4 regions of the Streptosporangium vulgare genome follow, and region 2 is predicted to be linked to each of the others. Evidence: riboswitches for the same ligand, from Rfam matches in the RefSeq annotation. Region 2 holds a riboswitch; each other region holds the start of a gene.
The links. Region 2 has a riboswitch for cyclic di-AMP ahead of ACFFRH_RS31250 (C40 family peptidase). Riboswitches for the same ligand answer to the same signal wherever they lie in the genome.

Region 1: linked by a shared signal. The riboswitch ahead of ACFFRH_RS10120 (hypothetical protein) and the one ahead of ACFFRH_RS31250 (C40 family peptidase) in region 2 are both predicted to bind cyclic di-AMP.
Region 3: linked by a shared signal. The riboswitch ahead of ACFFRH_RS13135 (CHAP domain-containing protein) and the one ahead of ACFFRH_RS31250 (C40 family peptidase) in region 2 are both predicted to bind cyclic di-AMP.
Region 4: linked by a shared signal. The riboswitch ahead of ACFFRH_RS33895 (C40 family peptidase) and the one ahead of ACFFRH_RS31250 (C40 family peptidase) in region 2 are both predicted to bind cyclic di-AMP.

What each region holds. Positions count from the first base shown of each region.
Region 1 is NZ_JBHMBS010000004.1:123,864-131,400, forward strand. Features, by position in the region: gene ACFFRH_RS10095 (roadblock/LC7 domain-containing protein) at 1-100, shown strand, start outside; gene ACFFRH_RS10100 (hypothetical protein) at 105-1,007, shown strand; gene ACFFRH_RS10105 (roadblock/LC7 domain-containing protein) at 1,060-1,446, shown strand; gene ACFFRH_RS10110 (hypothetical protein) at 1,457-1,828, shown strand; gene ACFFRH_RS10115 (alpha/beta fold hydrolase) at 2,000-2,860, opposite strand; gene ACFFRH_RS10120 (hypothetical protein) at 3,194-4,021, opposite strand; cyclic di-AMP (ydaO/yuaA leader) riboswitch at 4,268-4,418, opposite strand; gene ACFFRH_RS10125 (DUF4253 domain-containing protein) at 4,702-5,565, opposite strand; gene ACFFRH_RS10130 (IclR family transcriptional regulator) at 5,823-6,608, shown strand; gene ACFFRH_RS10135 (sugar kinase) at 6,651-7,537, shown strand, end outside.
Region 2 is NZ_JBHMBS010000019.1:115,723-123,259, reverse strand. Features, by position in the region: gene ACFFRH_RS31265 (Uma2 family endonuclease) at 76-666, shown strand; gene ACFFRH_RS31260 (branched-chain amino acid aminotransferase) at 881-1,975, opposite strand; gene ACFFRH_RS31255 (3-isopropylmalate dehydrogenase) at 2,149-3,195, opposite strand; cyclic di-AMP (ydaO/yuaA leader) riboswitch at 3,336-3,569, shown strand; gene ACFFRH_RS31250 (C40 family peptidase) at 3,557-4,159, shown strand; gene serA (phosphoglycerate dehydrogenase) at 4,675-6,264, opposite strand; gene ACFFRH_RS31240 (hypothetical protein) at 6,540-7,394, shown strand.
Region 3 is NZ_JBHMBS010000005.1:244,514-252,050, forward strand. Features, by position in the region: gene ACFFRH_RS13130 (ABC transporter substrate-binding protein) at 1-685, opposite strand, end outside; gene ACFFRH_RS13135 (CHAP domain-containing protein) at 1,206-1,898, opposite strand; cyclic di-AMP (ydaO/yuaA leader) riboswitch at 1,917-2,055, opposite strand; gene ACFFRH_RS13140 (hypothetical protein) at 2,868-3,836, shown strand; gene ACFFRH_RS13145 (DUF6716 putative glycosyltransferase) at 3,952-5,154, shown strand; gene ACFFRH_RS13150 (HAMP domain-containing sensor histidine kinase) at 5,307-6,365, opposite strand; gene ACFFRH_RS13155 (response regulator transcription factor) at 6,362-7,036, opposite strand; gene ACFFRH_RS13160 (serine hydrolase domain-containing protein) at 7,043-7,537, opposite strand, start outside.
Region 4 is NZ_JBHMBS010000023.1:85,202-92,738, reverse strand. Features, by position in the region: gene ACFFRH_RS33910 (type III pantothenate kinase) at 1-147, shown strand, start outside; gene lysX (bifunctional lysylphosphatidylglycerol synthetase/lysine--tRNA ligase LysX) at 457-1,959, shown strand; gene ACFFRH_RS33900 (helix-turn-helix domain-containing protein) at 3,321-3,521, shown strand; gene ACFFRH_RS33895 (C40 family peptidase) at 3,764-4,813, opposite strand; cyclic di-AMP (ydaO/yuaA leader) riboswitch at 4,819-4,966, opposite strand; gene ACFFRH_RS33890 (amino-acid N-acetyltransferase) at 5,402-5,956, shown strand; gene ACFFRH_RS33885 (RDD family protein) at 6,185-7,258, shown strand.

The sequences.
Region 1 (7,537 bases), on a different contig from region 2:
TCCCCTCGTCATTTACGTCAGGCTCGATCCCGAACGCTCGAACCTGGCACTCGCCCGCCACCGTCTCCAGGCCCTTTCCGGCCGCCTGATATCGACGTGAGACCATGCCGAGCGTCGAGAACATCCTCAGCGGGCTCGCCGGCGACCACGCCACCGGCTCCCTGCGGCTCGGCAAGGCGGGGGTCATCTACCTCACCGACGGCCGCGTGACCTACGCCGAGAGCGCGGCCGCCCCCCGGCTGGAGGACCTGCTGGGCACCTGCCGCGGGATATCCGCCCACGCCGTACGACAGGCCAGGCAGGCCGCCGGCGGCCGGCGGCCGGACCCGCGGCCGTCGGGGGGCGAGCGGCTGGTCGCGCAGGGCCTGCTCACCAGGGGGGAGCTGGAGTTCTGCGTGCTGAGCACGGTGCTCGACGCCGCGTACTTCCTGCTGCAGGCCACCGGGCACCGGCCCAGGTTCCGGCGGGGAGAGCTGCACTGGCTCGGACCGCAGTGGTACTTCGACGCGACCGGCCTGCTCCGGGAGTGCGAGCGGAGGAAGGCGCAGTTGGAACAGACCTGGCCGTCCGCGGAGCTGGACACGCTCCCGGTCGTCCCGCTGGGGCGCATCAGCGCCCAGCGGGTGGTGCTGAGCTCGCTCCAGTGGGAGGTGCTGGTCGGCGCCGACTCCACGGCGACCCCCGCCGACCTGGCACGCAAGCTGGGCCGGCCCGCGTACTCGGTGCTGCTCGCCGTGCGGCAGCTCGCCGCGTCCGGACTGCTCCGCGTCCCGGAGCCCGGTCCGGTCGTGGCTCCCGGGGCTCCCGTAGCCCCCGGAGCTCCCGTAACCCCCGGGGCTCTCGGGGCACCGGAGCCGCTGCCCCGGCGGACGAGGGGCGCCACGGAGATCCCGGCGGCCGGTACGGGCTCTCCTGAGACGCCGGAGTGGCTCCCCAGGGCGAACGGGGACCCCGCCGACGTCAACCTGCTCATCCGGCTCAGGAACGCATTGGAGGCGATGACTTGAGCCCGGTCACATGCCGATAAGGCTGCGGACGCTGAAGCTGATCGGAAGGAGGATGCCGGTGGAACTGCGCGAGGAGATACGGCGCGAGATGGCGGCGCTGCGAGAACGCATACCCGACGTGAACGGGAGCATCGCGTGCAGCGTCGACGGTCTGACGATAGCGAGCGACCTGGACAGAGACGCCGAGCAGACCGGCGCGCTCTCCTCCGCCGTGCTGGCCCTCAGCCGCCGGATGACGAGCATGGCCGGCAAGGGCACCTTCGAGGAGACGTTGATCTCCGGCACCAACGGTTACGCGGCGTTCTACGCCGCCGGACCCAAGATCGTCCTCACGGTCCTGGCGCGCCCGGGGACGAACCTCGGGCTGCTCCGGCTGGAGGGCCGCAAGACGGCGGCCAGGCTGGCCGCCGTCAGCTCACGCATATCGATATCCCAGTGAGGAGACAGCAATGGGCAACATGGACATCTCGCTCAAGGAGATGATGACGATCGACGGTGCCATCGGCTCGGTCGTCGTCGACTACAACAGCGGGATGGCGCTGGGCGCCCTCGGCGGATCCAAGGACCTCGACCTCCAGGTGGCGGCCGCGGGCAACACCGAGGTCGTGAAGGCCAAGATGCGGACCATGGAGTCGCTCGGCCTCAAGGACGGCATCGAGGACATCCTCATCACGCTCGGCACGCAGTACCACATAATCCGCCCGATCTCGGGCCGGAGCGGCAAAGGGCTGTTCCTCTACCTGGCCCTCGACCGGAACCGGGCCAACCTCGCGCTCGCGCGGCACGTCCTGCGCGGCATCGAGGAGAAGCTCGAGGTGTGATCCCTCCGGTGCGGCCCGTGCCCCGGGAGGCGCGGGCCGCACCGGAGCCCTCCGGGAGCGCCACGGAGCCTCCCGGGAGCGCAGCCGGACCTTCGTGGAGCCCCACCGGAGCTTCGTCGGAGCCTGGTCGAGGAGAACGAGGAGAACGCGAGAAACAGGGCGTGCCGGGGGTCACCGCCCGGAGTCCGCGGAGACGGTGAGCTCGTCGATCGCGTCGACGAAGGCGGGCCAGAGCTCGGCGGGCAGGTCGTGGCCCATGCCGGGGAAGGTGATCAGCCGGGCGCCGGGGATCGCGTCGGCCGTGGCGATCCCGGCGGGCAGCGGAACGAGCGGGTCGTCCTCACCGTGCAGCACGAGAGCCGGAACCGCGAGCTCCCCGAGCCGGGGCGCACGGTCGCCGGAGGCCATGATCGCGGCCACCTGCCTGGCCGTGCCCGCCGGGTCGTACGACCGGTCGTAGCCCAGCCCGGCGATCTCGGCGTTCCACTCCCGGTCGAACGGGTAGCCGGGCGAGCCGACGGCCGCGCAGTTGTCGAGGGCCCGCCGGACCGCGCTCTCGCGGTCGGGCGTGAAGGCCGGCAGGAGCACGTCCGGGTCGGTCAGCAGGGCGGCCCGCGGGCTCGGGGTGGACATGATCGAGGTGAGGCTGCGCACCCGGCGCGGGTGGCGGATCGCGAGTGACTGCGCGATCATCCCGCCCATCGAGAGGCCGATCACGTGGGCCGTGTCCCAGCCGAGCGCGTCGAGCAGTCCGGCGGCGTCGTCGGCCATGTCGTCCAGCAGGTAGGGGACCTCCCCGCTCCCGTCCAGGGCGGGCGTCCCCGCCCCGTCCAGGTGGGTGCTCTCGCCGCTGTCGCGGTTGTCGAAACGCACCACGTGGTACCCGCGGCCGGCGAGCAGCGCGCAGAACCTCTCGTCCCACTGGATCAGCTGGCAACCGAGGCCCGTGATCAGCAGGAGGGGACGGGCCCCCGGGGAGCCGAAGGTGTCGTAGGCGATCTCGATACCGTTCGCCGGGGCCCGCAGAGTCATGGCGCTCCTACCGTCCTTGCTGGTTCCGCGGGACAGAATGCCATTCGGGGGAAAGCGGGCCACCGGCGGGGTGAGGTCTCCGGCGGAGGATCTCCGGCAAGGGGTCTCCCGCAGGAGGGCTCCCGCAGGGGGTCTCCGGCAGAGGGTCTCCGCGGGTCGAGGCTCTGCGGGTCGGGGCTCCGTAGGTCGGGGGTCGGGGGTCGGGGCTCCGGGGGGAGCTTCTACGGGACGGACTCTCCAGCGGGGAGAGCTCCGGCCGGGGCGGTCCGGCGGGGCAGGGGCTCCGCCGGGGAAGCCGGAACGGGGGAGCTCCAGCGGGGCGCAGGCCCCGGCTCAGCTCTTCCCGGCGCCGATCTCGGCGGCGCGGGCACCGATGGCGGCCACGCCGGCCGGGAGGTGCATGGAGGCGGGCTCGACCATGACCTTGGGCTTGCCGGCCCACGGCCGGACCGCGGCGCTCGCCAGCTGGGTCTGCACGCCTATCCCCAGCTCCTGGGCCTTGGCGAAGACGACCGTCGGGGGCTTGGCCGGGCTGGTGTCCCTGCGGTTCCAGGCACCGGTGGAGAACGCGACGGGGTGGTTCTTGATCCCCGTACCGCCGCCCCACTTGGTGACCACGTACTTGATGTCGATGTGGCCCATGCCGCCGTTGCCGTCCACGCCGAGCGTGCCGGCGTTGAACCTTCCACCGGTCAGGTCGGCGAAGGTCTTGGCGTCGATGTCGATCATGATGCCCTGGTTCGAGGGCGAGCCCGGACCACGGTCACCGACGAAGAACTTGGCCTTCTTGCCCTTGTAGATGAGGTAGCCCTCGGTGAGCAGGGGCCAGCTCGGGCTGGCGATCATGCCCTTCTGCATCGGCCTGCCGCTGGCGGGCAGCCCGGTGTCACCGGCCCGGCCGGAGGAGTCGTCCCAGAAGTAGGAGGCCGTGGTCGCGCCCTGGAGGAGAACGGTCTCGGCACTGGCCTTCGCCACGCCGACCTCGGGGTCGGCGGTGGCGGCGAAGCAGGTGGCGGCGGGCAGCGCCAGGGCGACACCGGCGGAGGCGAGGACACTCGCACCGACCAGGGCTGCGGCCGCGAGACGCTTGCCGCGGGGATTGTCGTTCTGCCAGGTGGACTTGCTCAGGCCGTTCTTGTGCATACCAAAGAAGAGGCGCATGGAGAAAAGGCTCTTTCGCGAGGGAACGGGGCAGCCATGTGCGACACACCGGAGGGGTGCACTGGCGGGAACGCGCTCGTCGGAAAAGGGGGCGTAGCCGGAATCTCAGGCAATCGCTACGCGGAGCACGATCTGGAGGATGCCGCGGTCGGGGCGGCGGGGGGGTCGGGGGGGACGGGGGAAAAGTCAGGTGGTCGGCGCGGACACGGGGTGCACCGACGTGGTAACGCGGTGATCCATGAGGGGATCTCCTCTCCATCTCGTCTACCGGGTTAGCTGACGGGTTCGGGCGGTGGAGTTGCCCTACCGCCGCGCGGTCGCGGCGGATTCACCCCGGAAACGTGGTTCCCCGGCTCCGGAGCCCGTACGGGCTCTCGGGATTCGACGTCGGCCGGCCGCTCCCTCTTGTGAAGGGCAGGTCGCCTACCGATAACCCTGGACACTACCCACCAAAACCGGACAAAGCAAAGCAAACACCATGAAAACCCCAGAAGATCTACCTACAACCTTCAAGGAAGCCTCATCGATCGCCCCGTCAGACCAACACCCGTCCTACCAGCACGGATGTCTCCCCCATGCCGGGAATCGCCTCCGGAACCCCGTCCCCGGCCCCGTTTCCCGGCCTCGTTTCCCGGCCTCGTTTCCCGGCTCCGTCCCGGCACCCGCTCCAGAGGCTCCGCTCAGTCCCACCAGAACGACCAGGCGTTCCTGCCCTTGATCTGCTCGGCGTAGTCGATGAGGTTCCCGGCCCCCTGGATGATGCTGTCGGGGCAGAACGTCCAGTGCTCCGCGGCGACGTGCAGGGCGTGCTCCGAGGTCGTCGGGGGCGCGGCGACGCTGAGGTCGAGGGTGTTGAAGCCCATGCCGACCACCCGTACCCCGAACCTGTCCTCCCAGCTCCGCACGACGGCCGCGAGCGGGACCATCCACTCGTTGTGGTTCAGGGCGCCCTGCCAGCCCATGACGGCGAGGGCGTCGGCCCCGCGCTCGACCGCGACGAGCCCGAGCGGGGTCCTGCGCTCGGCCACCAGCCCGGCGTACCAGTCGGCGACCACGCCGGGGTCGGCGGCGAGCCTGCCCGAGGGGGCCGGGCCGGGACACTCGGGACCGAAGGGGTCGAGCAGTTCGAGCTGGTCGAGGTTGGCCCTGGCGATCCAGTCGGACCACACCTCGGCCATGAACGCGGCGGCGTGGTAGTTGTCGATCTGACCGGCCGTGTCCGGGGCGATCTGGCCGGCCGACCAGGGCTGGACGGAGTCCTCCAGCAGCACCGGCCACAGGCCCGACCGCTCGTGCTGGGCCCTCAGCCGGGCCCAGTACTCGCCGGAGACCGCCACCTCGCTGAGCCAGAACGCCGGACGGCGACGGACGGCGAGCTGAGCGTAACCGGGGTCGGGCCACACCACGTCCCCCGGTGGCAGCTCCACCGAGAGCCTCCTGACCACGCCCTCCCCGGTCTCGCCGCCGCCCTCGCTCCCGTCGGCCCCATCGGCGAACAGCTGACCCAGAACTGGCGGAAGTCGCTCACTCTCGCAATCGCTCATCTCTACCGATCCGATCCTGGCCACGGACCAATTTTGGCCTGTCAACCATCCCGAGGGACAGTTCTGCCCTGGTCCAGGCAAAAATTATCGGTATCGCGGAGAACGGAACCGGGTGGGTACCCGCCCGTCCCCGTCCCGTCCGGTTGCCCGCGGCCGGTTGTGCAGTGCAGAACGTTGTGCTGCAAAGTGGCCGCGGGGCGGCGTACTCGCCTACCTTGACCAGGTATTCGATTGCCGGATCACCATGGGAGGCCGCGATGGGTGGGCCCGCCCCCGAGCGCAACCAGTCGGCCTCGCTCCGCCGCGCCCTCGCCGTCCTCGCGCACGTGCGCGACCACGCGGGCGCGGGCCACGGCCTGTCGCTCACCCGGCTCGCCGAGGCGCTCGACCTGTCCAAGAGCACGGTGCTCCGGCTCACCGCCCCGCTCATCGAGGCCAGGCTCCTGGAACGCGACCGCAAGAGCGGCGCCTACCGGCTGGGCAGCGGCGCCCTGCGCCTCGGGCAGGCGTACCTGTCCACCCTCGACCTGCGGACGGTCGCCGCCGAGGAGTCGCACCGCCTGATGGCGGAGGTCAGGGAGACCGTCCACCTCGTGGTCTACGACCCGCCCGACGTGGTCTACATCGACAAGGTCGAGAACGAGACCAACGTGCGCATGGCCTCGCGCATCGGCAGCCGCAACCCCGTCTACCGCACCGCCGTGGGCAAGGCGATCCTCGCCTGGCAGCCGGAGGAGGCCGTCGAGGAGATCGTGGCCGCCGGGATGCCGCACGTCACCCGGTACACCATCACCGACGCCGCGCGCCTGCGCGCCGAGCTGGGCCGGATCCGGCAGCGGGGCTACTCGGTCGACGACCGGGAGAACGAGCCCGAGGTGCGCTGCGTCGCGGCGCCGATCTTCAACCACAACGACGTCGCCACCTCGGCCATCTCCATCTCGGGTCTCACCTCCCGGATCACCGCCGCACGGGTGCGAGACCTGGGTCCCCTGGTGGCCGAGGCGGCCCTGCGCATCTCCAGAAAGCTCGGCTCGACCCGATGATCGACGAAGTCAGCCCGCCGACTCCCTAAGGACCCGTTTTCCATGACTGACCTGGTAACGCTCGGTGAGAGCATGGCCCTGTTCACCGCGCGGCGCACCGGCCCGCTCAGGCACGCCCGCGACTTCGGACTCGGCGTGGGCGGCGCGGAGTCGAACGTGGCCATCGGCGTCTCCCGCCTCGGCGGGCGCGCGGCCTGGATCGGCAGGGTGGGCGCCGACGAGTTCGGCGAGCTGCTGCGCTCGACGCTGGCCGGTGAGGGCGTCGACGTGCGGGGGATGCGGGTCGACCCCGGGGCGCCCACCGGCCTGATGATCAAGAGCAGGCGCACGGCGGAGATGGTCGACGTGCGCTACTACCGCTCGGCGAGCGCCGGATCCCGGCTGTGCCCCTCCGACCTGGACGTCTCGCTGATCCGCTCGGCGCGCGTGCTGCACGTCACGGGCATCACGCTCGCGCTGTCGGCGTCCGCCGCCGAGGCGGTGCGGGCCGCGATCGCCGAGGCCCGCGACGCGGGCGTGACCGTGTCGATGGACGTCAACTACCGCCGCGCCCTGTGGACGCCCGCCGAGGCGTCCGCCGCGCTGCGCGAGACCGTCGCCTCGGTGGACGTCCTGTTCGCGACCGAGGGCGAGGCCCGGCTGGTCGTCGAGGGCGACGACCCGCTCACCTTGGCCGGGGCCCTGTCGGCCCTCGGCCCGCGCCACGTCCTCGTCAAGCGCGGCGCCCTCGGCGCGATCGAGCTCTCCGACGGCGCCGTGCGGCACGCGGAGCCCTACCGGGTCGTCGAGCTCGACCCGGTGGGCGCCGGGGACGCCTTCGCCGCGGGCTGGATCGCCGAGACCCTCGCCGGGGCGGCCCCCGAACGGCGGCTGGCCACGGCCTGCGCCGCGGGGGCCTTCGCCGTCACCGCCGACGGCGACTGGGAGAG
Region 2 (7,537 bases):
GAGAAATCTTTACGATTACTTTGGGTGACGTGGAAAACGCGTTGCGCTCACCCGCGCGGAGGGAAGGATGACCTCATGGCCAAGACCCTGGACCGTCGCGAGGCGAAGCCCATGTCCACCAACCACCAGGAGCTCGAACGGCACTACCAGAAGACCTGCGATCAGTGGCCCGACCGCAAGGTCGAGCTCATCAACGGCCGGATCGTGGTGAGGGAGTTGCCCACGCTCAACCACGCCAAGGTCATCCTGCAGTTGCTGATCCAGCTCATCCCGTTCGCCACGGCGCAGGGCTGGCACCCCGTATACGACGTCAAGCTCTTCCTGGGGGTTCAGAAAGACCACTATCGGCCCGATCTCCTCGTCGTGCCGAAATTTCCCCGCATGTGGGACGACGAGAACGTCTACGCCGAGGAAACGCTGCTCGTCGTGGAGGTGGTCTCCCCCAGCAGCCGCGACGACGACCATGTCACCAAGCCCGAGAACTGCGCGATCGCGGGTGTCCCGCTCTATCTGGTGATCGACGCCACCCAGAATCTCGCCCGGCTGCTCAGTCATCCCGGAGAGCGTGGATACCAGCAGCAACACCAGGTGATCCTCGGAGAGCCACTTGAGCTCCCCGCGCCCTGGGACCTCACGATCGACACCGGCAAGCTGGTCGAAGGTTAGATCCGCCCGGCAGGAGGCCCGCCCGGGTGGGCGGCCGGGTCTTCTCCGCGCGGGACCGGTGCCCCCTTCGGCCGACCGGCCCCCGCGGACCTCGCCGCGGGCCCCCGTACGGGGGCTGGTGGACACCTCGGCCGACCGGCCCCGCAGGCTCCCCCGTACGGGACCGGTGGACACCTCGGCCGACCGGTCCCCTGCGGATCTTCCTCGTACGGGACTAGCAGATCTTGTGAACCCAGCTGTGCGGGTCGGGACGGGACCCGTACTGGATGCCCACGAGTTCCTCGCGGATCTTCGAGGTGACGGGGCCCTGGGTGCCGTCGCCGATCGTCCAGGCGCGGTCGGCGCCCTTGACCGAGCCGACCGGGGTGACCACCGCGGCGGTGCCACAGGCGAAGACCTCGGTGAGCTCGCCCGTCTCGCAGCCCCGCTGCCACTCCTCGACCGACAGGCGCCCCTCCTCGGTGTGGAGGCCGAGATCGGAGGCGAAGGAGAGGATCGAGTCGCGGGTGATGCCGGGCAGGAGCGTTCCGGTGAGCGCGGGGGTGAGCAGGCGGTCACCGTAGACGAAGAACAGGTTCATCCCGCCCATCTCCTCGACGTAGCGGTGCTCGCCCGCGTCGAGCCAGACCACCTGGTCACAGCCCTGCTCGACGGCCTGGCGCTGGGCCACGAAGGCCGCCGCGTAGTTGCCGCCGCACTTGGCGAAGCCGGTGCCGCCGGGGGCCGCGCGGGTGTACTCGGTGGAGAGCCAGACCGTGACGGCCTTTCCCCCGCCGAAGTAGGCCGCCGCCGGGGAGGCGATGACCATGTACTTGTAGGTCCTGGACGGGTAGTTGACACCGAGCGCCGGCTGCGTCGCGATCATGAAGGGGCGCAGGTAGAGGCTGTGTCCCGGCGTGGTCGGGACCCACTCCCGGTCGGTCTGGACGAGCAGCTCCAGCGACTCGACGAACGTCTCCTCGGGCAGCTCGGGCATCGCCATCCGCGCCGCGGAGGTGTTGAAGCGCGCGGCGTTCGCCTCCGGCCGGAAGGTCACGATCGAGCCGTTCTCCTGGCGGTAGGCCTTGAGCCCCTCGAAGAGCTCCTGCGCGTAGTGGAAGACCGACGTCGCGGGGTCGAGGCTGAGCGGGCCGTACGGCACGAGCTTGGCGTCGTGCCAGCCCTGCCCCTCGGTGTAGTCGATCGAGATCATGTGGTCGGTGAAGACCTGACCGAACCCCGGGCTCGCCAGTACCTGCTCGCGCTCTGCCGCGGTGCGAGCGTGGTCGGAGAGCTGCACGTCGAAGCTGAGCTTCTGAGCGGTGGTCATCGCACGGATCCTTCTCTTGGTGTCTGGCTTACCCTTGGGTCCATTCTGCGTCGGACCGGGTAACGGGAAACTACTCCATCCATGCCGAAAACCGGCACTGCTGGAGAAACAAAAACGCGCCTGGCGGCTCAGGTGAGCCGCCGGGCGCGTCGGGGTCGAGGAGGGCGGCTTCCTCAGCCGGCTACTCGGGCGGTGATGTCGTCGCCGATCTCACGGGTGGTCCGGCCGACTCGGCCGGCCGGCCGCTCGACCAGGTCGTCGGCGACGGCCTGCTCGACCCTGGCGGCCTCGGCGGCCAGGCCCAGGTGGTCGAGGAGCATGGCGACCGACAGGATCGTGGCGGTCGGGTCGGCCTTGCCCTGGCCCGCGATGTCGGGGGCGCTGCCGTGGACCGGCTCGAACATGCTCGGCGCGGTGCGGTCGGGGTTGACGTTGCCGCTGGCCGCCAGGCCGATGCCACCGGCGATCGCCGCGCCGATGTCGGTGAGGATGTCGCCGAAGAGGTTGTCGGTGACGATCACGTCGAAGCGCTCGGGCTGGCTGACGAAGAACATCGAGGCCGCGTCGACGTGACAGTAGTCGGTCTGGACGTCGGGGTACTCCAGGCCGACGCGGTCGAAGGTGCGGGCCCAGAGGTCACCGGCGTAGGTGAGCACGTTGGTCTTGTGGACCAGCGTCAGCTTCCTGCGGGGGCGGCCCTGCGCCTTGTCGAAGGCGTAGCGCACGACGCGCTCGACGCCGTAGGCGGTGTTCAGCGACTCCTGGGTGGCGATCTCCTGCGGCGTGCCCCGGCGCATGACGCCACCCGCCCCGGCGTACGGGCCCTCGGTGCCCTCACGGACGACGATCATGTCGATGTCCTCGGGGCGGGCCTTGCCCAGCGGCGTCTCGACGCCGGGGAAGAGCTTGACCGGCCGGAGGTTCACGTAGTGGTCGAGCTGGAAGCGGAGCTTGAGCAGCAGGTCGCGCTCCAGGACGCCCGGGGGCACGCTGGGGTCGCCGACCGCGCCGAGCAGGATCGCGTCGTATCCGCGCAGCTCTTCGAGGACCGTGTCGGGCAGGGTCTCGCCGGTCTCGTGGTAGCGCTTGGCGCCGAGGTCGTAGGTGGTGGTCTCCACCTTCGTGCCGACCGCTTCGAGGACCTTCAGTCCCTCGGTGACGACCTCGACTCCGATTCCGTCCCCGGGGATGACCGCCAGGCGAATGTTACGCGAATCCATGCAGGCACCTTACCGGTCCGTCTCGGTGATCGAACACCGGTCTCATTCCCCGGACGCATCCGCCCGGCGAGCCGCCTGATCACTTTGTCCTTCTTTGCTAGGTATTGACCGTTTCGTGAGGTTTGGTTATGGTCCTCCCATTCACATCACTGCCTAATCCGTACGGGCCCTCCCCTTACCGGGCCCGTACGGAGCCGGGGAACCACTCTTTACGGGATCTACCTGACCCCGGGAACCCCGCTCCTCCCCCGGAGCGCCGTTCCCGGCCGTCATCAGGTGGATTCCTTGGGGCGAATCAGCGCGTTCTCGCGCCGTAGGGCGGCCTCCACGCCCGAGTCCGACAGCTCACCCGGCCGGCCTTATGGAAGGAACCATCCTGTCCGGCACAGTTCTCCCCCGCGTCCTGTCCATCTCCGCATCCATGATCGTCGCCGGCGCCGCGGTGTGCGCGACCTCACCCGCCGCCCTGGCCGCCTCTCCTCCCCCCGCCCCCGGGCCCGCCGCACTCAACGCCCCCGCGCTGAAAGAGGCCCTGAAGGCCGTGGCCGTCAAGCCCGCCTGGCAGAAAGCCGTGAAGTGGGCCATGTCCAAGCGTGGAACGCCCTACGTCTGGGGCGGCACCGGCCACGGCGGATTTGATTGCTCCGGCCTGATGCTCCGCGCCTACGGCGCCGCCGGGATCAAGCTCCCCCGCGTCACCAACGACCAGTACGCCGCCTTCTCCAAGAAGATCGCCTGGAAGGATCTCAAGCCCGGTGACCTGGTCTTCTTCAGCGGCCTCGGCCACGTAGGCATGATCACAAAGCCCGGTTACATGGTTCACGCCCCGCGGACCGGCGACGTGGTCAAGGAGGAGAAACTCGACTCCTGGCGCCGCGACTCCTTCGCAGGCGCGGTGCGCCCCGACCCGCAGGGGGTTCAGCTGGCCAGGCGGGTCGAGCTCGCGACCGAGACCGGCGGATGAGACACGCCGGCGGATCACCGCCGGGAGGCCGTGGAGACCCCGGCGGCGAGAACGGGTTCAGCGGGTGGGGGCACCACCGTTGTCCCTGCGGTCCAGAGCGGTCTGGAGCGCGTCGGTGGCCTCGTTCTCGGTCTCGTCGGGACGGTTCCAGGGATACATGTCGTACATGGCGAATCTCGTCTCGGTCGCATGCCAGCAAGGAAGATGGTCGAGACTCCGGTCGGGACTCCGACCAGGCCTGATGTCGCGGGTCCGGATCACGGACCGGCGGCGGGGGCTTGGAGCCGGCACGCGCCACGACACCGCGGCGAGTCGCCGGCCTGCCCCTGTCAGGCCTCGCCGCGGCAGGTAGGAATTACGAGAACCTGGCGCATTTCATCCAGGCTACCTGGCCGCGGAAACACCGTCTCGTCCGGTGTACACACTTCTCACATGCTGAGACGAGATGTGGCCGCCGCCCCGGTCTCCGGCCCCCCCCCCGCCCCCGGGGCCGCCGGCCACATGAGCCGTTCCGGCTAGTCGGCCAGGTCGACCGATCGGCCGCTGTCGGCGCCGATCTCCGAGCCGATCTGGTCGATCACCTCGGCCGGGATGGCGGTGTCGACGGTGAGCGCGATGAGCGCCTTGCCGCCCTTGACGTCACGGGCCACCTGCATCGAGGCGATGTTGATCGAGTGGTCGCCGAGGATGCGGCCGACCACGCCGACGATGCCGGGCCGGTCGGTGTAGGTGAAGAACGACAGGTGGTCGGTCGGCTCGATCTCCATCTGGTAGCCGTTGACCTCGACGATCTTCGTGATCTGCCTCGGCCCGGACAGGGTGCCCGAGACCGAGACCGCGCGGCCGTCGGCGAGGACGCCGCGGACCGTCACGACGTTGCGCCAGTCGGGGCTCTCGGAGCTGGTGATCAGCTCGACCGACACGCCGCGGTCCTTGGCCAGCAGCGGGGCGTTGACGTAGGTGACCGAGTCCTCGACCACGTCGGTGAAGACGCCCTTGAGCGCGGCCAGCTCCAGCACGCGGACGTCGTGGGAGGCGATCTCGCCGCGCACCTCGACGTCGAGCTTGGTGGCGACCTCGCCCGCGAGGGCGGTGAACACCCGGCCGAGCTTCTCGGCGAGCGGCAGGCCCGGCTTGACGTCCTCGGCGACGGCGCCGCCCTGGACGTTGACCGCGTCCGGCACGAACTCCCCGGCGAGCGCGAGCTTCACGCTGCGCGCGACCTGGGTGCCGGCCTTCTCCTGGGCCTCGTGGGTGGAGGCGCCCAGGTGCGGGGTGACGACGACCTGGTCGAGCTCGAAGAGCGGGCTGTCGGTGACCGGCTCCTTCGGGAACACGTCGATGCCGGCGCCGGCGACGCGGCCCTCCTTGATCGCGGAGTAGAGGGCGTTCTCGTCGATGATGCCGCCGCGGGCGACGTTGATGAGGCGGACGTTCGGCTTGACCGTGTGGAGCTCCCTGTCACCGATGAGACCGATGGTCTCCTTGGACTTGGGCAGGTGCACGGTGATGAAGTCGGCCTCGCTCAGGGCCTCCTCCAGCGAGACCAGCCGGACGCCCATCTGCGCGGCGCGGGCCGGCTGCAGGTAGGGGTCGTAGGCGATCAGCTCGACACCGAACGGCTGGAGGCGCTGCGCGACCAGCTGACCGATCTTGCCGAGGCCGAGGATCGCGACGACCTTCTCGTCGAGCTCCACACCGGTGTACTTCGAGCGCTTCCACTCGCCGCCCTTGAGCGCGGAGTGCGCCTGGGCGACGTTGCGGGCGGAGGCGAGGATGAGGGCGACGGTGTGCTCGGCGGCGCTGGTGATGTTGGAGGTCGGCGCGTTGACGACCATGACGCCGGCCTTGGTGGCGGCCTCCACGTCGACGTTGTCCAGGCCGACACCGGCTCGGGCGACGACGCGGAGCCGGGGGGCGTTGGCGATCGCCTCGGCGTCGACCTGCGTGGCGCTGCGCACGATGAGCGCGTCCACGTCGGCGAGGGCGGGCAGGAACTGGGCACGGTCGGCGCCGTCGGTGTGGCGGACTTCGAAGTCCGCGCCCAGAACCGCGAGACCGGCCTCGGAAAGTTCCTCAGCGACCAGTACGACGGGCTTGTTCACAGGCTGGATCCTTACTAGACGGTGAGGGGTGCACGGACCTCACGTAGTCTATCGGCGCTTGTGAACGCGTTCACGAGTGTCCCGCGATCCGAGACGCCCCCATGACGCCGGAGACCCTCCCAAGAGACTTCTGTGACGCGAGGGAGCTTCGCGACACAGGAGACGGTTACCCGTCTTGACAGATCTCATGCGCCTAAAATTCAAGTTGGTATTGATCCCAGGAAAACTTCGCGATTACCCTGATAAGCCGTGGTCCACTACCTATCGTTCCTCATATGAGCATCGGGAACCCCGCTCTCGGCAACGTGCTCGCGCAGCACGGCGATCCGCACCGGCTGCTTGCGGCGCTGGCCGAATGGGGACTCCTGGTCGCCGTGCGACCCGACCGCTCCGTCGTGCTCGGCACGACCCAGGCCGGTGATCGTGTCCTGCTCGGATACACCTCCGCGGACACCTACGCGCGGCACCGTGGCAGCCACTCGCTGTCGGCGTGCGACGCCGACACCATCCTCGACATCCAGCGCGTCACCGGCGTGCGGGAGATCGTGATCGACGCGGCGGGCCCGGCGGCCGCGGCCGTGCCGATCGAGGATCTCCAGCGCTACCTGCTCTCGACGCGCAGTGGCCCCACGCCCGCGTTGTCGAGCGCGGCGCCGACGGCGTACGCGACCGGGGCGATGGCCACGGTCTCGCGTCCCGCGCCCGCGCGCCCGCCGAGGACGCCGGTGCCCGCCGCGCCCTCCCAGCCGTGGATCCCGGCGCCCCGGCCGCACCTGTCGGGCCCGATGCAGATGGTGGACCCGGGATACCGCCGGTGCGACCACCCGATCCTGCCCGCGCTGCGCGCCGCGATCTCGCAGCTGCTCATGGACTACCCGCTCGTCCACCACGTGTGGATCTCCGAGGCGAGCACCTCCTCGGGCGCGCCGGGGATCATGCTGCACGTGAAGGTGCACATGTCGGCGGCCGAGGACGTGGTCAGGGACATCCATCGCGGGGTGCGCGCCCGGCTGCCGCAGCTCGCCGCGAGCGAGGCGCCGATCCTGATGGCCAGGGTCGCCGACGCGCGCAGCGAGCAGCGGATGGTCGAACTGGGCGCCCACGTGGTCTGCGCCGACGTCACCGACTGAGCGCCCAGGCGGAGGACGGGCCGGGGCGGACCGGCGCGCTCCCTCCGTGAACGTCTCTCCGGCCTCGCGTGTGCGCACGCGGGGCGGGTCCGGCATCCCGCCGGGCCCGGGCATGCCGATGGGGATGCCCGCGATCCGGCCTG
Region 3 (7,537 bases), on a different contig from region 2:
ACAGGATCACGTTGTAGAGCGTGTTCGGGCCGTCAATGAACTTGGGATCGGTCTTGCCGGGGTTGGCGGCCTTGAACTTCTCGCCGATCGCCTTGAAGGCGTTCCAGTCCGGCCAGAGCTTGCCGACCTCCTCGCGGTCGGTGGGCAGGCCCGCCTTCTCGAACAGGTCCTTGCGGTAGCACATGGTCATGCCACCGATGTCGGTGCCCACGGCGAAGAGCTTGTTGTCGGCGTTGATGCCGTTGTCCCACTTCGCCGCGGGGAAGTCGGCCTTGCGGCTGTCCAGCCCGTACTCGGCGAGGTCGGTGAAGAACTGCGGGCGGGCCTTCATGAGGCCCATCGCGCCCTCGTCCAGGGCGATGATGTCGGCCGCGCCGCTGCCCGCCTGTAGACGCTGGAGCAGTTGCGGGAGGTAGACGTCCTCGAACCGGTCGGTCAGGTTCTGGTACTTGACCTGGATGTTCGGGTGCGCCGCGTTCCACGTCTCCACGGCCTTGTCGTAGCCGAAGTTCTCGCCGCCGCCGAAGGTGTGCACGGTGATGGTCACCGGCTCGGCCGGTGCGGCGGAGCCGCCGTCCGCGGCTGTCTTGGCGGGCTCGCTGGAGCTACACGACGTGATGGCCAGGGCGGTGGCCGCCATGACCGCGACGGCGGCGAGCTTGCCGTGTCGCTTGTTGTTCAACATTCCGGACCCCTCTCAGGTGGTCGCCCGAATCATTGGGAGGCGACATCGCGGACCGGTCCCCGACAAACGCGGTCCTCGTGACGAGGTCGTTCCTCAATGTGCTTTGGGAGCGCTCCCACGAAGAGTGGACGATGGGCAACCAGGACGTCAATATGCCGAAACTCAACCGTTACATCCGGCCGTTTTAGGCGGGACTATTAGCAGCAAACCTACCCAAACGTCTCATCGAGGTGATTGGGAGCGCTCCCATCTCACGGACATACAGTCGGGGCATTTCGTGTCCGTGCGTGGCCGGGGTGCCGTCGGCAGGGCCGGGAGGGGCGCACCCGCCGGGTGCCGGCGGAAGGCTGTCAAGGGCGTGTCAGGGCGAGGGGGGCGGTAGGAACGCCCCCGGGGGCGTCGCCGGACGGAGCGACGCCCCCGGGGGCGTGTGGAGCGGGCCGCCGTTCGCCGGCGGACGGCCGTGGGGCCGGGAGGCCCGCGCCGTGGGAGGATGACGGGCGCGGGCGGCGGGGGTGGATCAGTTGGAGTAGACGGGGTAGCCGTAGCCGACGACCTGGGAGATGGGCCGGACGCGCTGCTCGACGTCGCCGTTGCCGGTGTTGCCCTCGATCGTGGTGATCGTGCCGTCTCCGTTGTCGTTCTTCACGAAGCCGACGTGGTCGATGCCGTCGATGCTCTTGCCACCGGCCCAGTCGAAGTAGACGACGGCGCCGGGGGTGGGGATGGTGCCCCAGTGCCCGTTGTTCTTGAACCACTTGGCGTGGGCCACGGTGTAGGCGTCCCAGCCCATCGTGGGGCGGATGCCGGCCATCTCGCCGACCCAGGAGACGAACATCGCGCACCAGGGGGCGTTGGCGTAGTCGTACACGTTACGGCCGCCGTCGCGGGCGAGGGTCTCCTTGGCGCGGGGGCTCGACATGTACCAGGAGTGGAACTTGGTGCCGCCGCCCTGGGCGTTCTCGCGGACGCCGATCTGCTTGGAGGCGATGTCCAGGACCTTCGCCGCGGAGACCTTGGGGAGCCTTTCGGCCGCGATCTGGAGGGGGGTCTTCGCGGCCTTGGCGTCCTGGGCCTTGGTGTCGACGGGCGGGGCGTTCACGACGCCGTGTCCGTCGGCAAGTGCGGTGCCGGTGGCGCCGGTCGCCAGGGCGACGCACGCGCCCAGGATGGCGCATGCCGCGCGGGGAGTGGAGATGAGGCGATGGGTCATGCGGGGGTTCGACTCCTTGCTTCGCTTCCATTCCGCCTACCGGGTTAGCTGACGGGTTCGGGCTGGGAAGTGCCCTACGGCGCACAGGTGCGCTGATTCACCCCAGGAACGTGGTTCCCCGGTTCCGCAGACCTCGCGGATTCGGCGGCCGTGCTCACCATCGGTGGAAGGAGCTCCGCCAGGTGGGACACGGTCGGGCAATGTGACGGCAATGCACAGACCTTGGTAGACCTAGGCAATCGCCATGAATAGGACGAAGGTACGTCAGACGGACAGACGATTACAAGTAGGACATATTGCCCTGACTTGGGAATACGTATGAACCGGGAAGGTGTTGCCGGGTGCCGCCCGGCGGGAGGGGTGAGGTGAGGCGACCCTGTCCGTGCCTCGTCCCGGTGGACGGAGGGACGGCCCTTCGAGGCCGGAATCCCCTGCCTCCGCGGCGATCCGGGTTCTCCGGACCCGCCCGCGGCCCCCGGGTCGAGGGGTGCTACGACGCGCGGGTGAGGGTCCTGGCCGGAGGCGGCGCATCCGGTCAAATGTCGAACATGTTTTCGATAGTAAAAAGTATTCGGATGGTAGGGGTTCTCCCATGGGAGGTCCGGGGCCGGTGTGCCGGATCCGGCGGCTCCAGGCTCGTGCCCGGGGGAGTTTCCCCAGCTCAGGGCGGTGATGGAGAGGGGTGAGCGGGTCTCGCCGCCCGGAGGGTAAAGCGACGCGCTCGGCGGGGTCCCGCGGCCCCGGGAAAGTAAAGGTGCCGAGTAAAGGAACACGCTTTCCCCCAGGCCCCGCCGAGCACGCGGGTAAAGACCGGACGATCATCCACAAGCGCGCGTGGTCGGCTGTTCACCCGCAGTTCCCGGGCGCTTAAGGACACCGGGTTAGGTTGTGGCAGTCGTGAACGGGTCATCGCCCGGCGTGGAGGACGGCCGAGACCACGCGCGGGATCAGGGTTCGGCCGTTGCCTGGGTGGAGTCCCCGCTGCAGATGCTCTGCGCGGTGGAGGCCCATCATGCCGGGCTGCTCGGCGCCCGCAGCCATCTCGTGCCCAGGGCGAAACTCCGCCCGCTGGCCGTGACGGGCCGCGAGCTGGGCCGTCTCACCCTGCCCAGAGGGCTGGAGCTCACCGCGGCCAGGCCGGACATGCCCCGGCCGCGCCGGGGCGAGACCTGGGTGGTGGGCGACGCCTTCTCCGGCAAGGTCCAGTTCCGCTGGCTCACCGCGCTCCCCGGCCGGATCGTGATCGTCGACGACGGTCTCGCCACCATCAGGCTCCTGGAACTGCTCACCGGCAGACTGGGAACGCCCCTGCTGAGGGCGAGGGCGAAGGTCGGAAGGCTCAGGACCGCCCTCGGCGCGGCGGCCGGGCTCAGGCTGCGCGCCGCCGCCCGCTCGGGACGGCTGTCGATCTTCACCGCGCTGCCCGTCCCTCCCGACCTGGCGAAGGCGGTACGCGCGGGGGGAGCCGAGCTGGTCACCCACGACTTCGCCTGGCTGCGGTCCCAGCCGCTGCGCGGGCCCCGTCCCGAGGAGCGCACCGTCGTCCTCGGGACCTCGCTGGTCCGCAACGGCCTGATCCACCGCGACCGCTACTTCACCTGGCTGGCCGGGCTCGGTTCGGCCGGTCCGGTGGCCTACTTCCCGCACCGCCGCGAGGATCCCGACGACCTCGCCCGGGTCGGGGAGCAGCCGGGGATCACCGTCTACGACGGCGGGACCCCCGCCGAGATGACCCTGCGCGGGCTCGCCGCCGAGCAGCGGGTGCTCAGCCTGCCCTCCACCGCGGTCACCTCCCTGCGGGTCCTGCTCTCGGCCCGGGGCGTCGCCGTGGAGACGGTGGACGTCCCCGACGAGTGGTGGACGGCCGAGGCGGTTCCCTCACTCCGCTCGCACCTGTCGAGGTTCGCCCACCACGACACGGGAGTCACCGGGTCATGACCCCGTGGCCGACGCCCGGCGGGCTCGCCGCCCGCGGGCCGCGCGCCGCGCTTCTATGCCTACGAAACCGTACGAAAACCGCGCGAAACCGGGGATTCCCCGCCGGAGGTTCTCTTTGAAGGTCCTGGCCGTGGCCGACTCCGACTCCTACCTGAAGTGGGCGGCCTGCCTGCTGAGGGACCTGCCCTCGGGCTGCGAGACGGAGCTGGCGGTCGTCCGTACCCCCATCACCCCGTCGCCGGCGCAGATCCACGCCGCCGTCGCCGGCTCGGCGGCCGACCCGCCCGTGCTCTCGGCCCGCGCGCTGCGCAGGTCCGCGGAGCGTCTGCGGCCCGACGTGGTGCTCGTCGCCTGTACGGGGCCCGTGGTGGACGTGCTGGCCGGTGAGGTGCTGGCCGGGTTGCGGCCCCGGCCGGTGTTCGTCTCTGGGCTGCCGGGCATCTCCGTGCCCGCCACCGAGAAGGCGTGGCTGTTCCGCAGCGGATGCGACCTGTTCGTGCTGCACAGCGGCCGGGAGGTCGAGGAGTTCTCCGAGATCGGCCGCAGGCTGGGCGGCGGGGGCCAGGTCGGGCTGGCCCGGCTGCCGTTCCTGCGCGACGGCGCGGAGACGCCCGCCACCGGGCCGCGAGACCGGGTGGTGTTCGCCACCCAGGCCAAGGTGCCCAGGCGCAGGGAGGAGCGCGAGCGCATTCTGCTCGCCCTGGCCGAGCTGGCCAGGAGGCGTCCGGACCTTGACGTCGTTGTCAAGCTCCGCGCCCTGGACACCGAGCGCCAGACCCACAACGAGCGTCACCACTACCAGCGCCTGTGGCAGTCGCTCGCCGGGGAGGGCCGGGTGCGCGCCGAGGCCGTGCGCTTCGCGGTGGGGCCCATGCACGAGCACCTGGCCCACGCGGCGGGGTTCGTCACCGTCAGCTCGACCGCCGCGCTGGAGGCGATCGCCCAGAAGGTGCCGCTCCTGGTGCTGTCGGACTTCGGGGTGGGCGCCGAGATGATCAACCTGGTCTTCGAGGACAGCGGCCTGCTCGGCACCCTCGACGACCTCTCCGCCGGGCGGTTCCTGGACCCGGACGACGCCTGGTGCAAGGTCAACTACTTCCACCCCGGTGGTGAGAGCGACTGGGCGTCGCGGATGGTCTCGCTGGTCGGGCAGGCCCGCTCCGGGCGTCTCGTCCCGGCGAGGTCCCTGCTCGAAGGCCCCGAGTTCGCCGCCGCCCGCCGCCGCGCCCGCATGCGCGTGGAGGTCCCGCCGAACGTGCTGCGCGTCGGCTACCGCGCCAAGCGCCGGATGCGCCGCTATCTCAGGGCGCTCGGCTAGGAATCTCCACGGCGCCCGGCCGGGAACGTCTTCGAGGCGTTCGGCAGGGAACCTTCGAGGTGTCCGGCCGGAACGTCCCAGGGCGTCCGGCCGGGAACGGCCCCCGGCCCCGGCCCCCGGTGCGCGGAGCCCGGGGGCCGTCCTCGAAACGGTCAGCGGTGCAGGGTGAGCCGGAAGGCACAGCCGTCGCCTTCGGGCCGGGAAGGGCTCAGCGTGAGGTCGCCGCCGTGGGCCAGCGCGATCTGCCGGGCGATCGGCAGGCCGAGCCCGGTGCCGGGGACGTCACGCCGGCCGCGCCAGAAGCGCTGGAAGACGTGTTCCCGTTCGCCGTCCGGGACGCCGGGGCCGTGGTCGGTCACGGTCACCGCGGCCTCGGTGCCGGTGACCTCGACGTCGATCTCCACCCTCGATCCGGCCGGGGCGTACCTGATCGCGTTGTCGACGAGGTTGGAGATCGCGCGGCTCATGGTGGGCTCGTCGACGGAGCACACTGCGACGGGCGGGCCGGTGACCGACAGGCCGATCTCCTTCCCGGCCGCCAGCACGCCGGCGTGCTCGACGACGTCGCGTACCAGGGCCATCAGGTCGGCCGGTCGCCGGTCGACGGCGCGGGCCCGCGCGCGGGCGTCGACCAGCAGGTGGTCGATCGTCGTCCGGAGCCGTTCGGACGCCGCCCGCGAGCGTTGCAGCCCTCGCCGGTAGATCTCGACGGTGGGCGCGGGGTGATCGAGGAGCACCTCGGCGTTGGTCATCAGCACCGACAGGGGTACGCGCAGCTCGTGGCTGGTCTCGTCGATCAGCCGCCACTGCGTCGCGGCGGCCTGCTCCAGCCGGTCGAGCATGGCGTCGAAGGAGGCGGCCAGCGCCACGACCTCGGCAGGCCCGCGGTCAAGGGCGATACGCCGGCTCAGGTCGGTTCCGCCGATGTCGTCGGCCGCGGCGCGGATCCGCTCGATCGGCGCCGTCGCCCGGCCCGCCCACCACCAGGCGAGCGCGGCGGCGGCCGGAGCGAGCGCGAGGATGGTCCAGCTGACCCACGCCGACCTGTGCGTGGAGGTGCTCCGGACGATCTCCGCACCGTCGAACGTCTGGAGGGTCGTCTCGGTGTCGGTCACCAGGATCACACCGAACAGCAGCAGGACCGGCAGGTAGATCGCGAGGAATCCGAGCACGGCCAGGCGCCCGCGCAGCGACCGCCAGGGACGGGTCATGACGGCGGCCTCCCCAGCCGGTAGCCGACGTTGGTGATCGTGACGATGAGGGGAGGGTCGCCGAGCTTCCTGCGCAACCGGCTGAGGATGACCCGTACCGAGGCGGTGAACGGGTTGGCGTGCGCGTCCCACACGTGCTCCAGCAGGTCCTCGGCGGAGAGCGTCGCACCGGGGCGCTGCATGAAGTAGCGCAGCATCGCGTACTCGCGCGAGGTGAGAGCGAGCTCGACATCGGATCGCCAGACCCGGTGGGCGGTCAGGTCGAGCGTCAGCTCGCCGAACCGCAGGATCGATCCGTGGTCGTCGCCGCGCCGGCCCAGCGCGCGCAGCCGGGCGACGAGCTCGGTGAAGTGGAACGGCTTGACGAGATAGTCGTCGGCACCGGCGTCCAGCCCGGCCACCCGGTCGGCGACGGCGTCGCGGGCGGTCAGCACGAGCGTGCGCCGGGGCCGGTGCAGGCCGGGATCACGGCCGAGCCGGCGCACGAGGTCGAGCCCGTCACCGTCGGGCAGGGAGAGGTCGAAGCAGGCCACGTCGTAGGCCGTGGTCCCCAGCGCCTCCTCCGCCTCCTGGCAGGTCGCCGCCAGGTCGACCGCGTACGACTCGTTGCGCAGGCCGAGGGCGACCAGCTCGGCCAGGTCGGGGTCGTCCTCGACGATCAGGATGCGCACGGCGCGTCAGCCGGTTCGCCGGGCGGTCGACGTCCCGTCCGCCCGGGAGACGACCAGGTTCCGGTCCCGGAGGGAGAGGCTCACCCCCGGTCCGGCGCCGGTCGGGTCGTCGGGGACGTAGCGGCCGTCTCCGGAGGGGACGAAGGTGAGCCTCGGGGGTTCGGTGGGGACCTCGGCCGCCTGGACGCCCCCTCGCTCGTTCACGCTGTACCAGCCGAGGACCGGCCGGGTTCCCGCGGTGATGGTGACGTAGGTGCGCACCTCGCCGCCGCCGGTCACGGTGCCTGCCAGGGCGACGCCGCGCAGGGGCCCGAAGGCGGCGGTGAGGGACGCCCGCTCCTTGCGGCCCTCCTGAGTCTCGCCGGCGAGCAGCGCCAGCACGCGCTCGTCGTGCCCGCGCTGGTCGAGGGCGCTGGACCCGCCCGGCGGGAACAGCGCCGTGACGGCGTCGGGGCCGGTGGCGGAGACCGTTATCTTGCCGGCGGCCGCGCTCACGTCGAA
Region 4 (7,537 bases), on a different contig from region 2:
CTCGCCGCCGACCCCGACGACGTCACCGTGGTCGCCACCGGCAGCGCGGCGCCGCTCGTGGTGAGCGAGGCGCGCTCGATCGACATGCACGAGCCCTGGCTCACGCTGATCGGCCTGCGGCTGATCTACCACCGCAACGCCCCCTGAGGGCGGCGACCGCGGCGCGGAGGAGGAGTCCTCCCCGCGCCGCACGACGTGCCGCACGGCGCCGAGGCACATCGCACGGCGCCGGGGCGCACCGTGCGGGACCGGCTCCCGTGCCGCCCGACCGGTTCCTCGTGTCGCGGACCGGCTCTCTCCGCCGCCCGATCGGTTCCTCGTGTCCGCTGATCGGTTCCTCGTGTCCGCATGACCGGTTCCCGCGCCGCCCGACCGGTTCTCGTGCGGCGCGACCGGCTCTGGTGCCGTACGACCGGCGAACTCACGAGGTTCGCCGCATCGGTACCCTTTGGAACTGTGACCGATGACGTGACGAATCCCGCCGAAGATCTGCCCGAGCAGATGCGCGTGCGCCGGGAGAAGCTCGACCGCCTCCGTTCCGAGGACGTCGACCCCTACCCGGTGAACTTCCCGCGCACCGCGACCAACGCCGAGATCCGCCAGAAATACGCTGATCTCTCCGCTGACACCGCGACGGGCGACAAAGTGGGCGTCACCGGCCGCGTGATGCTGTCCAGGACCGGCGGCAAGCTCTGCTTCGCCACCCTCCGCGACGGCTCCGGCGACCTCCAGGTCATGATCTCCCTGGACAGGGTGGGCGAGGAGTCCCTGGCCGCGTGGAAGCGCGACGTCGACCTCGGCGACCACGTGGGCATCGAGGGCGAGGTCATCACCTCCCGCAGGGGCGAGCTGTCCATCCTCGCCGACCGTTGGGCGATCACCTCGAAGTGCCTGCGCCCGCTGCCGGAGAAGCACGCCGGGCTCACCGACCCCGAGGCGCGGGTCCGCCAGCGCTACGTCGACCTCATCGTCAACGACGAGGCCAGGAAGATGGCCCTCACCCGCAGTGCGGTGGTCAGGGCCGTCCGCGACTTCTGGCACGACGAGGGCTACCTGGAGGTCGAGACGCCGATGCTCCAGCCGATCCACGGCGGAGCCACGGCCAGGCCCTTCAAGACCCACATCAACGCGTACGACATGGAGCTCTACCTCCGCATCGCGATCGAGCTCTACCTCAAGCGGCTGGTGGTCGGCGGCCTGGAGAAGGTCTTCGAGATCAACCGCAACTTCCGCAACGAGGGCGCCGACTCCACCCACAACCCCGAGTTCACGATGCTGGAGGCGTACGGCACGTATCTCGACTACAACGACATCGCCGACCTGACCCAGCGGATGATCCAGAAGGCCGTGGTGGCCGCCCTCGGTCACTCCGTGGTCGTCCACGAGGACCAGGAGATCGACCTCGGCCTGGCGAAGTGGCCGCGGATCACCCTGTACGGGTCGGTCTCCGAGGCCCTGGGCGAGGAGGTCACCACCGAGACGCCCCTGGAGCGCGTCCGCAAGCTCGCGGACGCGCGGGAGATCCACTGGGACGCCAAGTGGGGTCAGGGCAAGCTGGTCCAGGAGATCTTCGAGGCCCTCGTCGAGCACACGCTCGTCCAGCCCACGTTCGTCATGGACTACCCGCTGGAGACCTCCCCGCTGGCCCGCATCCACCGGGACAACCCGCTCCTCACCGAGAAGTGGGACCTGATCGGCTTCGGCACCGAGCTGGGCACCGGCTACTCGGAGCTGAACGACCCGATCGAGCAGCGCCGCCGTCTCACCGAGCAGTCCATGCTCGCCGCGGGCGGCGACGTCGAGGCCATGCAGCTTGACGAGGACTTCCTCACGGCCCTGGAATATGCGATGCCGCCCACCGGTGGCATGGGGCTCGGCATCGACCGCCTCATCATGGCCTTCACCGGCAAGAACATCCGCGAGACCATCCTGTTCCCGCTGGTCAAGCCGACCGCCTGAGTCCGGCGGGCGGTGCGGAAGGACGTTCTACCGGTGCGGTGGCGCCGGGCCTGACACTGTCAGGCCCGGCGCCACCGCCATGAGAGGCTGCGTCGCCCCGGTCGCCCCGGTCGCCCCGGTCGCCCCGGTCGGCCCGGTCGGCCCGGGTCGCTCCGGTCATCCTGTCGCCTCCTGGCGACGGCGCGCCCCTGGACGGAGACGGCGGGCTCCCGGGCAGGGGCGTGCCGGGAACGGGGCCGGATGGCCACCTCGGTCACCGCTCGGGAACGGGTCCCGGCCCGCTCGGAATCGGGCTGTGGCCCGGCCGGTCCCGCGCGGGTCCGGCCGGGACCAGCGGGTCCGGGGAGCGCCCGAGAGCCCGGCGGGGACGCCCAGGAGCCTGATCTGCCGCGCGGGGCGGCGCCGTCACCGTCCCCTCTGCCCTCTCTTCTCCCCCTGCCGATTCCCCCTGCCGATCGGCGTTCTCCTCGTCGGCCGGCCCGGCCCGCGGCCGTCACGACGCGATCTCGCGCCGTTGGGCGTGAACCGGGAGTGTGAGCCGCGCGCGGCCTGGTCGCGGTGAAAGGCGATTCCCCGATCGTCTCCGGTCCGTCCCTCACGGGAAACGCCTCAAGGCCGTTCCCGCCGTCTCCCGGCCGTCCTTCGCGGCAAACGCCCCGAGGCGGCGGGGCGGGGCCCCGTGGGACCCCGCGCATCGGGTGGGTCCTCGTGGGAGCGCCCCGAGGCGCCGGGGCTGACCCGGCGGGCCGGAAATGTCCGTCGGGCTCATGGTTCCGCGCAATACCGGACGCATTTCCGTATGGGGCAGAAGTCCCTTTCCTGTATGTCCAATATCGCCCGGACATCCCGCCCCCGCCGCACGGTACTTCGCGAATGCCGCAAAGCTGTACGCTTGTCCCTCATATTTCCGCGTTTTTCACGGTGCGCCGTCAAGGTAGCGGGGGCGTGGTCGCCGGAGGGCGTCGGGAAGAGATCAATTTTTTCCGAGAAATGCGGGCGGTCCGGATCCCGAGAGGGTGGCTTCGAGGTGACCGGCGGAGCGGTGGTTCCGGCGAAACCTTGTTCTGCCAGGACCTCGGTCACCGCAGCCAGGGGGTGCTTGCCGGCTCGTGCCTGCGCTCGATCATGACATAGCCGCAAAGGCACTGACATATCATGAGTACTTCACGTAGCGCCTGCTATGTCAATACTGGACGCACGCTATGAAGAGTGGAACTTGACGACCTTTGAACAAGGCGTTTACCGTTCCTGGCGGACGGTATTCATTTCCGGCGTCTCGCACCCGGTTTCCAGAGTGGGGGGAGTGACTCTTGATGGCATATCCAGAAGTGGATTCACGCCATGGCGACAGCCCCCTGGGCATGAGCGATATCGGTCTCAGCGACGACGACCTCGTGCTGCTGGCTGAGCTCGCCAAGGGTGTCACGGTCGATCGGGTGGGGCGTCGCCTCGACATCAGCGGCCGGACGGTCAGACGCAGGCTCAGAGGCATCTGCGACCGCATCGGCGTCGCCACGGCGATCGAGGCCGTGGCCTGGGCAGCCCGTCGCCGCCTGATCTGACACACCGCCGCGTGTCCGGCAGGTCGGGCCGGACACGCGTGCGGGCCGGACATGTGTGCGGCCCGGACACGGGTGGACGCCGATCCGATCCGGCGGACGCCCCGGCTCTGCCGTGCGCGTCCCCGATGCGACCGTGCGCGTCCCCGGTTCCGCCGTACGCGGATCCGATCGGCGATGCCGGTTCAGATGCCGTTCAGATGCCGTTTCGGACGCCGGGTTCAGGCGGCGGTTCGGGCGCCGGTTCAGGCGGCGATGCGGACGCCTCCGACGAAGGGCCGGTTGTCGATCGTGGTGATGTGGACGACGTCACCCGTCTGGGGAGCGTGGACCATCAGGCCCGCACCGATGTAGATCCCGACGTGGTGCAGGTCGCTGTAGAAGAAGACCAGGTCGCCGGGGCGCAGCTCGTTCCTGGAGACGTGGGTGCCCGCGGTCCACTGGTCGCCGGTGTAGTGCGGCAGGCTGATGCCGACCTTCTGGTAGGCCCACATGACCAGGCCGGAGCAGTCGAAGGAGTTGGGGCCCTCGGCGCCCCAGACGTACGGCTTCAGCTGCTGGGTGAGCGCCCAGCGGGTGGCCTCCGCGGCCTTGCCGCTGCCCACGATGGGCACGTTCGTCTTCACCCGGGCGCCCCTGTTGCTGACGGCCCTGGTGCGCACCTCGCTGAACAGGTCGCTCTCGACCCGGTCGACCAGCCGCTCGATCTTGGTCCGGTTGCCGTCGATCTCCGCCAGGATCTTCTTGACCTCCGCGGTCCTGGCCTTGGCGCTGGCCTGGGCCCGCTCGGCGGCCTCGATCGCCCGGCTCACCTGGGCGACCTCCTCGCTCTGCTGCTGCTGGAGCGCGTAGTTGGTGGTCGCCTGGTCGAGGAAGGTGTCGGGATCGGTGGCCTGCGTGAAGGCGAGCCCGGAGTTCAGGCCGCCCGACATGTAGGTGCTCTGGGCCAGGAGGGTGGCCTTGGTGCGACGGGACGCCAGCTCGGACTCGCTCGACGCGAGAGTCTTCTTGGCGCTCTCCGCGGCCCGCTGGGCCTGCTTGAGCTTGACCCGCTCGCCGTTGTAGCGCTCCGCGAGGACGCCGATCTCCTGCTGCAGCTTCTCCGCCTGTTTGGCCAGCTGCTGGAGGCTGGGCTCGGGGTCCGCGGTGGCCGCCACCAGCGGGGTGCCGAGGGTCAGGGTGGCGAATGCCAGGCCGACGACCGCCATGCGACGGCGCAGCCCTCGTGGCGCGCGTTCGCGGCCGCGGGCGTCGTGACCCGCGTGCTCTCCTCCGTGGTCGCGCGTGCGCTTCACCAACAGGCTCCTCTCCTCGGCCGCCTACCGGGTTAGCTGACGGGTTCGGGCCGGAGGCAGCCCTACCGGGTGCGCCGGTGGCACTCGGATTCACCCCGGAGGACGTGGTGGGTCCCCGGTTCCCCACGTGCGAGGATTCGGCGGGTCAGGCTTTTTACGTCTCTGACATCGAGCACGGAGATTAGTGCACCTATGGTTCCTGCTCAACCAGAACTGCGAATTCAGTAGAGGTTTCGCAACCGAGGTGTCACGAAAAGATCACACCTCAATATGATCAACATGGCCGTTACGCTGCCTTTGCCTCCTGTGCGACGCGTGTGACGAAGGTCTTCCCAGCTCCGGGACCGTGCCAAAGGTGAGCTACGGCACACTGGAGGCGTCGTGTACCGAGCGTGGTAAAGCGACTGCCAAGGGTCATGTGCGGCCCGCGAGCTGGGAGTTAAGGGTGAGCCGTAATTGAAGACCCGTGAGGACGTACGCTGAACGGTCATGGAGCAGCTTGCTGAGCATTCTCCCGTGCCGGTTGTTCACGCCCCCGGCGACGGGGAGCGGCGCGCCGAATCCGCGGGGGCGGAGCAGGGTTCGCCCGTGCCGGGGACGGGTTCCGAGGTCACGGTCCGCCGCGCCCGCACCCAGGACGTCCGGGCCATCAGGCGGCTCGTCGACACCTACGGCGGTGTCGGCCGGCGCCTGCTGGAGAAGGCCACCGTCACCCTGTACGAGGACGTCCAGGAGTTCTGGGTCGCCACCGACGCGGAGGGGGAGGTGATCGGCTGCGGAGCGCTCCACGTCCTCTGGGAGGATCTGGCCGAGATCCGCACCGTCGCCGTCGATCCGACCCGCAGGGGAATGGGAATCGGCCACCGGATCGTCTCCGCGCTCATTCGCACGGCCGCCGACCTGGGCCTGCGCCGGGTCTTCTGCCTGACCTTCGAGGTCGACTTCTTCGCGCGGCACGGATTTCGGGAGATCCAGGGCACACCCGTCGCCCCGGAGGTCTACGCCGAGCTTCTCGCCTCCTACGACGAGGGTGTGGCGGAGTTCCTCGATCTGGAACACGTCAAGCCCAACACCTTGGGAAACACCCGGATGCTGCTGCATCTGACACGCGAGCCCGACTCTGATGACTTTAGAGCTGACTGATCGGAAAGGTGACTGTTGATACCTATGTCGATACCTTGTGCAGCAGCATGCATGTGCGTCTGACATTTGCCACATGCGCAGTCTAAGTGAGGTGACGCGGTGAGCACCGGACAGCCGCCGTATCCACAGGATGATCCCGACCGCGATCGCACACCGTCGGGACAGCCGGATTACGGACAGCACAACGCGGGTCGAGGCCCTGGCGGACTCGACCCCGACGTGACAGTCGTGGGGTACAGGTCGGAGGCCTCACAGCCGAACACCGGCCCAGGGCAGAGCCAGCCCGGATACGGGCAGCAGGGCTACGGCCAGCAGCCCGAATACGGCCAGCAGGGCGGGTACGGCCAGCAGCCCGGCTACGGCCAGCAGGGCGGGACCGGCGCGTACGGTCAGCAGCCCGGCTACGGCCAGCAGCCCGACTACGGGCAGCAGCAGCCCCAGCCCGGTTACGGCCAGCAGCAGGGGTACGGCCAGCAGGGCGGGACCGGCGCGTACGGTCAGCAGCCCGGCTACGGTCAGCAGTCCTCCCACGAGCAGCAGGGCTACGGCCAGCAGGGTGGGTACGGTCAGCAGCCGGGTTATGGCCAGCAGCAGCCCGGCTACGGCCAGCAGCCCGACTACGGGCAGCAGCAGCCCCAGCCCGGTTACGGCCAGCAGCCCGACTACGGGCAGCAGCAGTACGGGCAGCAGGGCTACGGTCAGCAGCCCGACTACGGGCAGCAGGGCTACGGCCAGCAGCAGCCCGCGTACGGCCAGCAGGGTTACGGCCAGCCGTACGGCGGCCCCCCCGGGGCCCCCGCCCCGCTCGCCGAGTGGTGGCAGCGCCTGGTGGCGAGGATCATCGACGGGGTCATCCTGGTGATCCCGATGTTGATCATCACCGCGGTGCTGACCGCCGTCATCGTGACGCAGGCGAGCTTCAACACGGAGACGGGCGCCTTCACGGAGCCGGGTGGCGTATTCCTCGCCAGCCTGCTCACCGCCCTGATCACCGGGGCGATCTACGTGGCCTACGAGTTCTTCATGCTCACCCGGGGCGGCCAGACGGTCGGCAAGATGGTCATGGGCATCAAGGTCGTGCCGGTCGGCGGCGCCCTGCCGCCCGGCGGGCTCAGCTCCGACGTGGCGCTCAAGCGCGCCGGAGTGCTCTTCGGCCCGCAGTTCCTGAGCTGGGTTCCGTTCTTGAACTACGCGGCCAATATCTTCTCCCTCGTGAACGTGCTGTGGCTGCTGTGGGACAAGCCGCTGCAGCAGGCCCTGCACGACAAGGTGGCCGGGACGGTCGTCGTCAAGATCAAGTAGTTCCCTGAATAACGGGGCCGGCGGTTGAACCGCCGGCCCCGTTTTCGCGTACGGGTGAGAAAACGAGGGGCCTTAGGGGCTCCGTATGGGTCTCGGGGTCCAGGGCCACGGAAGCGCAAAACCATTTGCCGCGCCCTGAGCAACGTAGGGGAACTTATGACCGAGTCTCGCCCCGCTCGCCGGAATATTCGCGTACGGTGCCCACAACGGGCTCACCCGTGCCCGTGGGTCTCCTATGAGGCGTCAATGCCGGATCCACCGCCGTCGGGGGTTCGCGCA